One region of the Comamonas sp. AG1104 genome, then DNA from elsewhere that is predicted to be linked to it. Evidence: predicted binding sites of a transcription regulator. Region 1 holds the regulator's gene; each other region holds the start of a gene.

Region 1 (4,753 bases):
GCAAGGTCGAGGTGGTCGAGTTCTTCTGGTACAGCTGCCCGCATTGCAATGTCTTCGAGCCCCAGTTCGAAGCCTGGGCCAAGAGCCAGCCTGCCGATGTGGTGGTGCGCCGCGTGCCCGTGGCTTTCAATGCCTCTTTCGTGCCGCAGCAGAAGCTCTACTACGCTCTGGAGGGCATGAACCTGCTGCCCCAGCTGCACGCCAAGGTGTTCCGTACCATTCACGTGGATCGCAATCTGCTCAAGACCGACGATGCCATCTTTGACTGGGTCGGCAAGCAGGGCGTGGATCTGGCTAAGTTCAAGGAGGTCTACAACTCCTTCACCGTGGCCAATCAGGCGCGCAAGGCTGCTCAGCTGCAAAACGAATATGACGTGGAAGGTGTGCCCGCCATGGGTGTGGCCGGCCGCTACTACACGGACGGCACCAAGGCCGGCAATATGGACAATGTGCTGCGCGTGGTCAATGCGCTGATCGCCTCCAGCCGCAAGGCCTGAGATCAGGCAGCAGACGCCAGTGACGTTTGACGCCCAACAAGCCCGCCGCCGTGCGGGCTTTTTTGTGGGTGTTTTTTACGCAAGTTGCAAAAAGGGAATGACTACAATGGATGCAAGAAACGTGCCTTCCATGAAAAAAACACTCCTACCTCTTGCGCTGGCCTGCGCCCTGGCAGCAGCGACCGGCATTGTCCATGCCGAAAAGGCCGACAGCGCCAAGCCCATGAATATCGAGGCGGATGCGTTGCGTCATGACGAGTTGCAGCAGACCAGTGTCTTCACTGGCAATGTGGTGATGACCAAGGGCACCATCGTGCTGCGCGGTGCTCAGCTCGATGTGCGGCAGGACGCCGAGGGCTATCAGTACGGTGTGATCAAGGCCGAGGCCGGCAAGCGGGCGTTCTTCCGTCAGAAGCGCGATACGGTGGCCGGTCAGCCCGAGGAGTTCATCGAAGGCGAAGGCGAAGTCATCGAATACGACGGCAAGGCCGATATCGTCAAGTTCATCCGTCGTGGCGAGATGCGCCGCTACCGTGGCGGTCAGCTCAGCGATCAGGTCACGGGCTCCATCATCGTCTACAACAACATCACAGATGTCTATACCGTCGATGGCCAGAAGACCAGTGGTGGCCTGCCCAGCTCCTCCGTGGGGCAGGGCGGTCGTGTGCGCGCCATCATGGCGCCCAAGGACGGAACGCCGGGGGCCCAGCCCAAACCTGCAACACCTGCCACGCAGCTGCGCCAGAGCATGACACTGGGCGGCGAGAAAGCCGACGAGAAGAAATGAGCGAGCCGACTTTCTCCAGCAGCCGCAGCGGCGAGTCCGACAGCCGCCTGGAGGCCAAGCATCTGGCCAAGTCCTACGGCAGCCGCAAGGTGGTCAAGGATGTGTCCCTGTCCGTGCAAAAAGGCGAGGTGGTCGGTCTGCTCGGCCCCAACGGTGCGGGCAAGACCACATCGTTCTACATGATCGTGGGCCTGGTGCGCAGCGACGGCGGCGAGATCTTCATCGACGGCCAGCCGGTGGGCGGCATGCCGATCCACCAGCGTTCGCGCCTGGGCCTGTCCTATCTGCCCCAGGAAGCCTCTATCTTTCGCAAGCTCAGCGTGGAAGACAATGTGCGTGCCGTGCTGGAGCTGCAAAAAGACGAGCAGGGCAAGACACTGACGCAGGGCGAGATCGAAAAGCGCCTCACCGGCCTGTTGCAGGAGCTGCGCGTCGAGCATCTGCGCCAGTCGCCGGCGCTGGCGCTGTCCGGCGGTGAACGCCGGCGCGTGGAAATCGCGCGTGCCCTGGCCACGCAGCCGCGCTTCATCCTGCTTGACGAGCCGTTTGCCGGTATCGATCCGATTGCGGTGATCGAGATCCAGCGCATCATCGGCTTCCTCAAGGAACGCGGCATCGGCGTGCTGATTACCGACCACAACGTGCGCGAGACGCTGGGCATCTGCGACCACGCCTTCATCATCAGCGACGGCCATGTGCTGGCCGAAGGCACGCCCGAGGAGATCGTGGAGAACGCCGATGTGCGCCGCGTCTATCTGGGCGAACATTTCAGGATGTGATGACTCCCACGCTCCCTCACTTTGTGTGGTCGCTGCCCCCGGAAGGGACCCTGACCGGCAGCGCCGAGGTTTGCCTTGGGGCAGCCCGGCGGCAAACCCATAGCACTGCGCGCGTTTGCAATGATTGTCTGGGGGCCGCGCCTCGATGAAGCCAGGTCTCTCGCTACGCGTTTCGCAGCATTTGTCGCTTACGCCGCAGCTGCAGCAATCCATTCAGCTGCTGCAGCTCTCCACTCTGGAGCTGGCGCAGGAAGTCGAGCAGATGCTGGTCGACAACCCTTTTCTGGAGCGTGCGGGCGATGAGGCTGAAACTGCGGGAGATGCTCCTGTAGATGTAGCTGCTAGCGCCAGTGAATACAGCACTTCAGATGGTATTCGTTCTGAAAATGAATCATTGCAAGCGCAATCAGCTACTGAAACGGTAGCGGAAGCATCAACCCCCGAAACCCCTGAAACGCTGAACTGGGAGGCCGACGGCATGGACGGCCAGGACGGGGAGTGGGGCGGCGAATCCAGCAGCGAGTGGGAGACGCCCTCGGCCAGCAGCTCCACGCGCAACCGCGATGGCGATGACGAAACCGATGCCATCGATCTGGCGCGCGAGCACCAGAGCCTGACCGACTTTCTCCATCGTCAGGCGCTGAGCCTGCATCTGGGCGCGGCGGACATGGCGGCACTGCGCTTTCTCATCGAGTCGCTCAGCGACGATGGCTATCTCGAGGATTCCCTGCAGGAGCTGGCGCAAAGCCTTGCCGGCGACGACCTGGAAGAGCGCGAGGAGCTGGAGCAGCACTTTGTCATTGCTCTGAAGCTGCTGCAAAGTCTGGAGCCCGTGGGCGTGGGCGCGCGTGATCTGGCCGAGTGCCTGCAGCTGCAGCTGCGCGACCTGATCCGCACTGCCGAGGACGAGGGCACGACCGAGGCGCATATGAACCGGCTGCTGCTGGCGCAATCCATCTGTGCGCAGCCCATGGACCTGCTGGCGCGGCGCGATCTGCGCAAGCTCACCAGCCTGTGCGGCGCGCGCGAAGAGCAACTGCGCGAAGCCATGGCCCTGATCGCCAGGCTGGAGCCGCGTCCGGGGCGCCGCTTTGTCGACGTGGAGCGCCATATCGTGGTGCCCGATGTCATCGTGCGCCCGGTGCGGGCCGGCGCCGGCCGGGCGGACTTTTCCGTGCAGCTCAACCCCGAGGTCATGCCACGTCTGCGCGTGCACGACATCTATGCCAGCGTGCTGCGTCGCCACAAGAACAGCGACGGTCATGCAGCGCTGCAGCAGCAGTTGCAGGAGGCGCGCTGGTTCATCAAGAACATCCAGCAGCGCTTCGACACCATCTTGCGTGTTTCCGAAGCCATCGTGGAGCGGCAGAAGAACTTCTTTGTGCATGGCGAGCTGGCCATGCGCCCGCTGGTGCTGCGCGATATCGCCGATACGCTGGGCCTGCACGAGTCCACCATCAGCCGCGTGACCACCGCCAAGTACATGGCCACGCCCCAGGGCACGTTCGAGCTCAAGTATTTCTTCGGCTCGGGCCTGGGCACGGAAACCGGCGGCAGTGCCTCCAGCACGGCCGTGCGTGCGCTGATCAAGCAGTTTGTCGATGCCGAAGATGCCAAGAAGCCGCTGTCGGACGCCAAGCTGGCAGACATGCTCAAGGAGCAGGGCATCGAGTGCGCGCGCCGCACGGTGGCCAAGTACCGCGAGCAGCTCAAGATACCGACGACCACGCTGCGCAAGGCGCTGTAGGGCGCCTTAGAAACAAGAAAGCCGCTGATGCATCGCACAGCGGCTTTTTGTTTAGAGCCATATGTCTTGATGAAGCAAGATCCAAGTGAGGGACAGCAAGCAAAGGCCGCCCTGCAGCGAAGATGTCGTCCCCCTTCCGAAGAGAAAGGGGGAAGGCGCAAAGCGCCTCAGGGGGTTAATTCGGTACCAACCACCAGATAAACCAGACCAGCACGCCAATCATCAGTCCGAACTTGAGGATCTTGTAGAAGGTCGGATTCCAGTCGCGGAAGGCACGGCGGTACTTGCCGGCATAGAACGAGATCTTGAACAGCTTGCTGATCATGCCGCGCGGATCGCCCTCGTTGTTGGGCGAGCTGGCGGCGGCCACCACGTTCTTGCCCAGCCAGTGATTGAGCCACTGGGCAAAGCCATTGGTCATGGGGCGTTCCACGTCGCAGAACAGCACGATGCGGTTGCCTTCCGAGCGGTTCTCGGCCCAGTGCATATAGGTCTCGTCGAAGATCACGCCTTCGCCTTCGCGCCAGCTATAGGGCTTGCCGTCGACCTCGATCATGCAGCGGTCGTCGTTGGGGGCCAGCACGGCCAGGTGATAGCGCAGCGAGCCCGCATAGGGGTCGCGGTGCAGATTGAGCTTGGCGCCGGGCGGCAGCTCGGCAAACATGGCGGCCTTGACGCTGGGAATCGACTTCACCAGGGCCGTGGTCTTGGGGCACAGCTCCATGGCCGAAGGGTGGGCATCGCCGTACCACTTGAGGTAGAAGCGCTTCCAGCCGGTCTTGAAGAAGGAGTTGAAGCCTGCGTCATCGTTGTTGGCGGCAGCCTTGATCTGCATGTTCTTTTGCAGATTGACGGCTTCCTCGCGGATCTCGCGCCAATTGGCCTGCAGCGGCGCCAGTTCGGGAAAGGTGCTGGTGGGCAGATAGGGCGTGCGCGGCACCTT
Region 2 (4,753 bases), on a different contig from region 1:
CCCGCTGGTTCGTAGCCATTGGCCACGACCAGGGTGGCAACCCATTTGTGGAAGTTCTGCACGGCCGGCACAAAGGAAAGATCGGCAGTCTGGACCACGACCTTTTTCTGGGCGCCAGCGATCTGCAGGAGTTCTTCGGCGATATGGAGCTGGAGCATATTGCGGCACTCAGCCTCGCAGATCAGGCTGACGCACTGTGCGACCCCACGCTGGGCCTGATCTGGTTTCACGCCAGTGACCTGAATCACTTTACGGCCTGCTGCATTCACTGCGACGACGGTTTCTGGGGCTTTGTGGTGGACGAGCCCAAAATCTGAGGCATCTGGGACAATCGCGGCCTTGTTCTTGCTCCATCGCCCTGCCCGCCGTGTCCTCCTCTTCACAGGTCCCTTTCCAGATTTTTGACGCCATCATCATCGGCGCCGGTGCCGCCGGCCTGTTCTGCGCGGCCCAGGCCGGCCAGCAGGGCCTGAAGGTGCTGCTGATCGATCATGCGCCCAAGGTGGCCGAGAAGATCCGCATCTCGGGCGGCGGGCGCTGCAACTTCACCAACCGCGATCTGGACGTGCGTGCGCCGCACAAGCATTTTGTGGGGCAGAACCCTCAGTTCTGCCGCTCGGCCCTGTCGCGCTTCACGCCTGCCGACTTCATCACACTGATGGACAGACACGGCATTGCCCACCACGAAAAGCACAAGGGCCAGCTGTTTGCCGACCATTCGGCCGAGGACATCATCGCCATGCTGCTGGCCGAGTGCACAGCGGGCGGCGTGCAGCGCTGGCAGCCTTGCCAGGTCAAGAAAGTCGTGCTTTCGCCGTCAAACTCAGACACAGAAAGCGATTGCAGCTATCAAATTGAAACCGATCGCGGCCTGGTGCAGGCCGCCAATCTGGTCATTGCCACCGGCGGTCTGAGCATTCCCAAGATTGGCGCCACCGACTTCGGCTACCGGCTGGCCCAGCAGTTCGATCTGCCGCTGATCGAGCGCACGCCCGGCCTGGTGCCCATGACCTTCGACGGCGAAGGCTGGCAGCCCTACGCGGGCCTGGCCGGTCTGGCCCTGCCCGTGGAAATCAGCACCGGCAGCAAAAAGGAGCGCATGAGCTTCCACGAGGATTTGCTGTTTACCCACCGCGGCCTCTCGGGTCCCGCCGTGTTGCAGATCTCCAGCTACTGGAAGCCCGGCACCCCGCTTCAGATCAATCTGCTGCCTGGCGTGGATCTGGCCGAGGTGCTGGCCCAGGCCAAGCTCCACTCGCGCAAGCTGGTGGCCAACGAGCTGGCCGCCCACCTGCCCGCGCGCCTGGCCGATGCCTGGGTCAGCCGCATGCCCGAGCTGCAGCGCCCCATCAACGAGGCCGGCGACAAGGCCCTGGCCAGACTGGCCGAACAGCTGTCGCGCTGGGAGATCACCCCCACGGGCACCGAAGGCTACAAAAAAGCCGAGGTCACCTTGGGCGGCGTGGACACCAAGGTGCTGTCCCAGCAAACCATGGAGTGCAAGAGCCGGCCGGGCCTGTACTTTATCGGCGAGGTGGTGGACATCACCGGCTGGCTGGGGGGCTACAACTTCCAGTGGGCCTGGGCCAGTGCCGCAGCCTGCGCCCAGGCCATGGCGGAAAAGCAACCCGTCATGGCTTGAACGACTGGGACCGAATCGGCAGCCGCCATGAAAAAAGGATGGTTCAACCATCCTTTTTTGCGGCTGCCCCCAGACTCATCATCCGGTCAGGCGGAAAACTCCTTGCCTTCATAGTGTTCGGGGACCTTGAGCTGCCCCGAGGCGATGGCAGCCGACGCCTTGGCCACGCGCTCGCGCACAGCGGCGGCCACGCCCTGGCCCATGGTCAGACGTACGGCGGCCGGATCGCTCAGGCCGATCTTGCGAATGCCCGGGCCGGGCGCGCCGCGCTGCTGCATGTCCTTGACGGCCAAAAACGCGCCAATGCCCACATCGGCCCAGGCGGAAGCAACGAACACCTGCGGGTCCACCGTGGTCCAGTCGATCACATTGCCGATCTGGCGCGTGCCCGCCTCGCGACAGGCCTGGGTCACGCCATCGCGGCCGGAGTTGAGCATGGTGAAGATCACATCGGCACCGGCAGCCATCTGGGCCCTGGCGATGCGGTGCGACAAGGCGTTGTCGTCCTGATCGCCCGAGAAATTCGTCAACAGCTTGACCCTGGGGTCGGTATCGCGCACGCCGGCCGCATAGGCTGCGCGCCCCTTGAGCCCCGGGGGCACGCGAATGCCCGACATATGGCCGACCACACCGGTTTTGGTGGTCAGGGCCGCCAGCACGCCGGCCAGATAGGCCGACTCCTCCTGCAGCACGTCATAGCTGCAGAGATTGCTCCCCTGCACCGCGCCCTGGGTCACGACAAACTGGGTCCTGGGAAAGCGCGCCGCGACTTCGGCTGCGGCCTGATTGTTCTGCCCGCCATGGGCAATCACCAGTTGCGCCCCCTGCTCCGCGAGCTGCGCGAGAGCCGGTACCAGCAGCTCCTTCCTGGGCGCCATGCCGTCGAGAAAACGGGTCTGCACACCCAGCTCCTGGCGCGCTTTTTCCAGACCGCGCCAGCCGGCCTCCATGAAACCCTTGTCGCTGCGCGAGCCCGCAAACAGACCGCCCACCACCAGGGAACCGCCGGACGCGGCAGGCCCGGAAACTCCGGCTCTGCCGGCACATGCCGTCAATACCAGCAAGCCCGGCACGGCGACGGCCGAAGCCATCCATTGACGACGCGAAATAAATGAGCGATGAGAAGCGCTGGACAAGATGGAAGCTCCTTGAACACAGAAAAACACGGCGCGCACAGGCACGAAACCCGCTTACTCCTTGACCTCGGTCACGAAATAAAGCCTCCAAACTGTATGCAATTTTCGTGCACACAATACTCCCAAGAAACCCCTGCACCGAGCTTGGCCGTCCTGGCGCCTGGCAAGCACCGTGCTCATGCATTGCGCATCCGGCCTTGCTCTGCAATACACGCGACTTGAACGCGCCGATAGGCCAAAAGGCGCAATGGCGGTGCTTGGATCAGGCCTGCGACAACGCCCTGCCTGCAGCCGCAAAACCATGCACGCGCGGCTTACGCCGCATTGCCTCACGCCCCATTCGAGACGCAGCCCAAGTCTTGGTCTATAATGCTCGACTTTGCTGGCATTACCCCGTCGGCCATACTAGTTAAAAAGTGGCGGGGAAACCGCTGTACACGGCTCTCAGGCCCGATCTTCCCGAGAACCCTCTGTCAGCACAGATATATCTGGAAATTAAATGACTACCATCCGCGTCAAAGAAAACGAGCCCTATGAAGTTGCCCTGCGCCGCTTCAAGCGCACCATCGAAAAGCTGGGTCTGCTGACCGATCTGCGTGCTCGCGAGTTCTACGAAAAGCCCACAGCCGAGCGCAAGCGCAAGAAGGCTGCTGCCGTGAAGCGTCACTACAAGCGCGTTCGCAGCATGCAACTGCCTAAGAAGCTGTACTAATCGTTGATTAGGACCAGTCGGCCTTAAAACAGCCGCAAACCCGCGCTCGGGACGCCAGGCGCGGGTTTTTTGTTTTCTGGCCACTGCCAAGCCTGCCCGGCCGCGCAGTGACCTCCCAGCGCATGGATAGTCAACGCCGTTCACACGGCGCACCACCATTCGCCCACCCCAAGGAGAAAGCCATGAGCCTGAAAGCCCAGATTACCGAAGACATGAAGACCGCCATGCGTGCCAAGGACAGCGCACGCCTGGGCACCATCCGCCTGCTGCAGGCCGCGATGAAGCAAAAGGAAGTGGACGAGCGCATCGAGCTCGACGACGCAGCCGTCATCGCCATCGTCGACAAGCTGATCAAGCAGCGCAAGGACTCCATCGCCGCCTTCGAAGCCGCCAATCGCAGCGATCTGGCCGATGTGGAAAAGGCCGAAATGGAAGTGCTCAAGGTCTATCTGCCCGAACGCATGGGCGAAGCCGAGATCACCGCTGCCGTGCAGGCCATCGTGGCCGAGCTGGGCGCCTCCGGCCCCGGCGACATGGGCAAGGTGATGGGCGCCGTCAAGACCCAGCTGGCCGGCAAGGCCGATATGGGCCTGGTGTCCGCTGCCGTGAAGGCCGCGCTGACAAAGTAATTGGCCACCGGCCTGAGCCGCCATGCGGCATCAGGCTCAAAAACAGAAGCTGCTTGCGCTTGCTGTGCATATCTTTCAGATTCAAAAGACTCTGAAATTCATGTACATCATTCGATAGCAGCTTCTTTTTTGATAGCATTTCGAAATCCCGTGGGAGCCTGTTTGCTGAAGAACTCCTGCAGGAACTCGACGCAGACCCGCACCTTGGCCGAGCGCTCCAGCCGCGTCGGATAGACGGCCCAGATATTCGCCTGCTGCTGCCACTCAGGCAGCAACTGCAGCAGACTGCCGGCCTGCAGATCGGCCGCCACATCCCACAGCGAGCGCAGCACGATGCCATGGCCATCGCGCGCCCATTGCACGGCCATCTCGCCATGATTGGTGGACAGCGGCCCGGTCACTTTCACGCTGCGCTCCTGATTGCCCGAGCGCAGTTTCCAGACACCGAAGGGATGGTCGCGCTCCTTGATGACCAGGCAGTCATGCCCAGCCAGCTCGTCGAGCGTGCGCGGACTGCCACGCCGCTGCACATAGGCCGGGGCCGCGCACAGCACGCGGTGGTTGTCGGCCAGATGTCGCGCAATCAGGTGCGGCGCGATCTCGTCGCCCACGCGCACATCGAGATCGAAGCCCT
Region 3 (4,753 bases), on a different contig from region 1:
CCTGTGGCGGTGGAGACGGCCCGACGCCGGCACCTGCGCCGCAGTTTCTGACGCTTGACGGCAAGCAGCCCCAGGTCATCGCTCACCGCGGCTATTCGGGCCTGTACCCCGAGCAGACACAGATGGCGTATGAGAAAGCCATCGATGCCGGTGCCGACATGATCGAGCTGGACATGCACCTGAGCCGAGACTGCCAGCTGGTGGCACGCCACAACGCCTGGCTCAGCGACAGCACCAATATCGCCGAGGTCGCCAAGATCAATTCCTATGTGGCGGGCCGCAAGCGCAACACGCCCGGCGTGCTGGTCAACGTGAAGTACCCGGCCATTGCTGCCAACGGCCCCGCGCAGTACCTGAGCGACCGCATCGATCCGAACAATCAGAAGTCGGTGCTGCAGGCTCTGGTGGTCGATGGCGAGGACCACACCGGCGACTGGTCCATCTCCGACTTCACCCTGCACGAGCTGCGCACACTGTTTGGCGGCACCACGCTGGACAACCGCGCCGATCGCCCCAGCGAATGGAATGGCAAGCTGCCACTGATCAGCGCACAGGATGTGATCGATATCGCACTCGCCAAGGGCAAGGCGGCAGGCCGCACGATTGCCGTCTACGCCGAGACCAAGAATCCTTACTGGAACAACCAGCAGGCCATTGCCAACAGCTGCGGAACGGGTGACCACCCCTTCGAAGACGCCGTGATGGCGCTGCTGGACAGGAACAGTCTCAACCGCAAGGAAGCGCCCATCTATATCCAGAGCTTCGACCCCGACAGTCTGAAGTATCTGCGCAAGGCGGGCATGCGGGCCAAGGGGGTGCAGCTGATCGATGGCAACGACTACAACTTCAAGGATGGCTCCGTAGGCTATATCACCGCCGACGAATGGACCTTCATCAGCGGCCGCCCCTATAGCTGGACTCTGGCCGGCGATGCGCGCACCTTCGCGGTCATGCAGACACCGGCAGGCCTGGCCGAGATCAAGACCTATGCCGACGGCATCGGCCCCTGGAAACCCCAGGTGCTGGCCCATTCCGTCGTTCCCTACAAGGACGGCGCAGGCCTCAAGGACGTCAACACGCTCAAGGACACCGGCCTGATCGCCAATGCGCACAAGGCCGGCCTGGTGGTGCACAGCTTTACCTTCCGCAGCGAGGCCAGCCGGCTCGCGGGCATCTTCAAGGGCGACCCGCTGCAGGAATATCTGGCTTACTACCGTCTGGGCATTGACGGCGTGTTCACCGACTTCACGGCCGATGGCGTGAAGGCCCGCGATGCCTATATTGCCGAGTTGAAAAAGCAATAGGCCAGGCTTGTTGCCGGCACAGCCTGCTTCAGCGTGCTGCAGCGGATCACAGGCATTGAGACCCGTGGCGCCAAGCCGTACCGTCCTCAGATCCGGCTTGTGCCTCAGCGCAGCCCGCCGATATAACGTGCCGAGGTGCGCAGTATCTCGGCGGCCTTGGTGGTGACGGAGCTATCGCTCTGCGTGGTCTCGGCAGGCGCTGCATGCCGGGGCTTGTCGCCGCTCCAGCTGTCCTGCAGACGCCGGGCCAGACGCGCCAGCTCCTCGTCCTGTTGCTCCCGCGCATGCTCCAGCGCAAAAGCCACCATGGCCTGTGCATAGGCCTGGTTGCAGGCCATCCATTCGGTATCGGTCACCCGGCCGGTCTTGCGGCGCAACACCACATGCAGATGTGCGGCCACCGCCACTCGCTCGCTGTCCTCCATACACCGCTCCTGTCTTTGATGGATCACTAGTGCTGACGCTCCAGATGCAGGCTGATATCCAGGCCTTCCATTTCCTGCACGGCATCCACCCGCAACGGCATCAGCAGACGGATCAGCACCAGCACCCCGGCCGTGGCTGCGCCGCTGTAGGCAACCACCGCTGCCACCGCAATCAGCTGATTCAGCACCGTGGCGCCTGTGCCCGCGATCAGCGGGTCGGCAAACACTGCCGTGAGGATGGAGCCTGCAATGCCGCCCACACCGTGCACGCCAAAGACATCGAGCGAGTCGTCGGCCCCCAGCCTGCGCTTGAGCCAGGTTGCGCCCCAGAAGCAGACAGTGCCCGCAATCAGACCTATCCACACTGCACTGCCCACCTGCACAAAACCGGCTGCAGGAGTGATGGCGACCAGTCCGCCCACCATGCCCGAGAGCAGGCCCAGCAGGGTCGGAGCGCCGCGCACCAGCCACTCCACCACCATCCATGCGAGCCCCGCGGCCGAGGCCGCTACCAGCGTGACCACAAAGGCCAGCGCTGCACGCCCGTCCGCGGACAGCGCCGATCCGGCGTTGAAGCCGAACCATCCGAACAGCAGCAGCGCCGTGCCCATGGCCGTCCAGCCCAGGCTGTGCGGCTCGAAAGGCTCGGTGCCATAGCCACGCCTGCGCCCCATCATGAAGGCACAGACCAGCGCCGCCACACCCGCGTTCACATGCACCACGGCACCGCCGGCAAAGTCCAGTGCGCCCAGCTGGTTCAGCCAGCCGCCGCTCTCCCACACCCAGTGCGCCACCGGTGCATAGACCAGAACGCTCCACAGCGCAGCAAACACCAGCAGGGCCGCAAAGCGCATGCGCTCGACCACGGCCCCCACGATCAGTGAGGTCGTGATGATGGCGAATGCGGCCTGGAACAGGGCATAGGCCGCTTCGGGCAGATGCGGCGCCAGATGACTGACCGAGATCACGCTGCGCCGACCATCAAAGTGCAATGAGGCAAACCAGGCGCGCCCCAGATTGCCGAGCCAGGGAGAATCGGCGGTGAATGCGAGCGAGTAGCCCAGACCGAACCAGGTCAGAGTCACCACACAGGCCACCGCGAACACGGCCACCATGGTGTTGACCACATTCTTGCGACGCACCAGCCCCGCATAGAACAGGGCGATGCCCGGCAAGGTCATCAGCAAGACCAGCGCCGACGCAACCATGACCCAACCGGTATCTGCCTTGTCGATGGCAGTCAATGGCACCATTTCCATGCACTCCCCCCTGCTTGTTTGCTTTGACAAAAAAGGAAGCAGGTTCCATGCCAGTGCCATGCCGGTCTTCTGTCGCTGCACTGCTGATAGCAGGCTGCGCTTGCTGATCAATGAGTTCAAGCTCGCAGCATATGAATCAGGGCTTGCAGCTTGTGCTTGGGGCAGAGCCCGCTATGCTCGACAAGGTCCATCGTTGCTGCACTGATTCATGACCTGGCTGCTGCTGACTCTTCATGTATTGCTGATCACCGGCTTCGGCCTGCGCATCCTGCTGCGCCGGGACATGCGGCCCGACGTGCGACTGGCCTGGCTCATGGTCATCGTGCTGCTGCCCTATGTGAGCTGCCTGCTGTACTACCTGTTTGGCGAGGTAGCCCTGGGCCGCGTACCAGGCCGCAGAAGACTCAATGTGCGCGAGTTCTGCCAGCCCCGCAGCGGCGCCGCGACCGATGCCGACCGCAGCCCGCAGGCACTGCCTGCCATGGCCGATCAATGGCTGCCGGCCTTTCGCTATGCCTCGTCCATCAACGGCTTTGTGCCGCTGCCCGGCCACAGGGCCGAGTTGATGCGCGATGGTGCACATGCCCGTTCGCAGATGCTGGCCGACATGGATGCCGCGCGCCACGAGATCAACGTGCTCTACTACATCTGGCTGGACGACAGCACCGGCACCGATGTGGCCCATGCCCTGATGCGTGCCGCGCAGCGCGGCGTGACCTGCCGTGCCATGGTCGACGGACTGGGATCGCGCGCACTGACGCGCTCGCCACTGTGGCAACAGATGCGGCAGGCCGGCGTGCATCTGGCGATTGCCCTGCCCATCAGCAATCTGCTCAAGGTCATGCTGACCAGCCGCATCGACCTGCGCAACCACCGCAAGATCACGCTCATAGACGGCAGGATCAACTATTGCGGCAGCCAGAACTGCGCCGACGAAGGCTTTCACATCAAGGCTCGCTATGCCCCGTGGGTGGACATCATGCTGCGCCTGCAGGGCCCCGTGGTCACGCAGATGCAACAAGCCTTTGCCAGCGACTGGGCGCAGTCCGATGCGAGCTTTGCCCCACCGGCAATAGAGGCCGAAGCCGGCGCTGCCGCTGACGGCGGCTTCCATGCCGTTGCGATTGCCGAAGGGCCGACGGAAAGAGCACGCTCTACACCCCAGCTGGTTGCCAGCCTGCTGGCCTGTGCGCAGCGCGAGGTCGTGATCTCCACCCCCTACTTCGTACCCGACAGCACGGTGCTTGATGCCTTGTGCGCCGCCGCGCTGCGCCAGGTTCAGGTCACGCTGATCCTGCCCGCCCGCAATGACTCATGGATCGTCGGCGCCGTCAGCCGCAGCCACTACTGGCGGCTGCTGAGCGCGGGCGTTCATATCCACGAATTCCGACCGGGCCTGCTGCATGCCAAGACCCTGTGTCTGGACGGCTCGGTCAGCCTGATCGGCTCCACGAATCTGGATCTGCGCAGCTTCGACCTGAACTTCGAGAACAATGTGCTGCTGCACGACAAAGCCATCACCGAGGCCATCCGTCAGCGCCAGCAAAGCTATCTGCGCGAGTCCGATGCCGTGACGCTGGAGCAGGTACGTTCCACTCGCTGGTGGAAGCGCATCTGGGACAACCTGCTGGGAGCCCTGAGCCCTCTGCTGTAGACCCTGGTGCCCAAGCTTTGGGCATGCTCACCGCCCGCGCACCACACGCGTGCATACAGGCTGCCGATCTCGCACCAGGACGGACAGCCGCCCCGATTTCATGCATGAAAG

Evidence for each region. The regulator sigma-54, encoded in region 1, starts transcription at its own class of promoters, with help from an activator protein. The targets are predictions, from matches to a motif close to TGGCANGNAANCTGCTTT.
Region 2: the regulator sigma-54 is predicted to act here: its motif matches at 2,874-2,891, upstream of DFO48_RS22350 (BMP family protein).
Region 3: the regulator sigma-54 is predicted to act here: its motif matches at 3,024-3,041, upstream of DFO48_RS12760 (ammonium transporter).

Annotation. Positions count from the first base shown of each region.
Region 1 covers NZ_QQAS01000003.1:709,934-714,686, reverse strand. The annotation lists gene DFO48_RS11810 (thiol:disulfide interchange protein DsbA/DsbL) at 1-497, shown strand, start outside; gene lptA (lipopolysaccharide transport periplasmic protein LptA) at 628-1,284, shown strand; gene lptB (LPS export ABC transporter ATP-binding protein) at 1,281-2,063, shown strand; gene DFO48_RS11795 (RNA polymerase factor sigma-54) at 2,209-3,810, shown strand; gene DFO48_RS11790 (aspartyl/asparaginyl beta-hydroxylase domain-containing protein) at 3,986-4,753, opposite strand, start outside.
Region 2 covers NZ_QQAS01000010.1:116,462-121,214, reverse strand. The annotation lists gene DFO48_RS22360 (SMI1/KNR4 family protein) at 1-317, shown strand, start outside; gene DFO48_RS22355 (NAD(P)/FAD-dependent oxidoreductase) at 368-1,642, shown strand; gene DFO48_RS22350 (BMP family protein) at 1,729-2,778, opposite strand; gene rpsU (30S ribosomal protein S21) at 3,278-3,490, shown strand; gene DFO48_RS22340 (GatB/YqeY domain-containing protein) at 3,673-4,119, shown strand; gene DFO48_RS22335 (LysR substrate-binding domain-containing protein) at 4,227-4,753, opposite strand, start outside.
Region 3 covers NZ_QQAS01000004.1:193,207-197,959, forward strand. The annotation lists gene DFO48_RS12750 (glycerophosphodiester phosphodiesterase family protein) at 1-1,304, shown strand, start outside; gene DFO48_RS12755 (hypothetical protein) at 1,409-1,729, opposite strand; gene DFO48_RS12760 (ammonium transporter) at 1,756-2,988, opposite strand; gene cls (cardiolipin synthase) at 3,197-4,642, shown strand.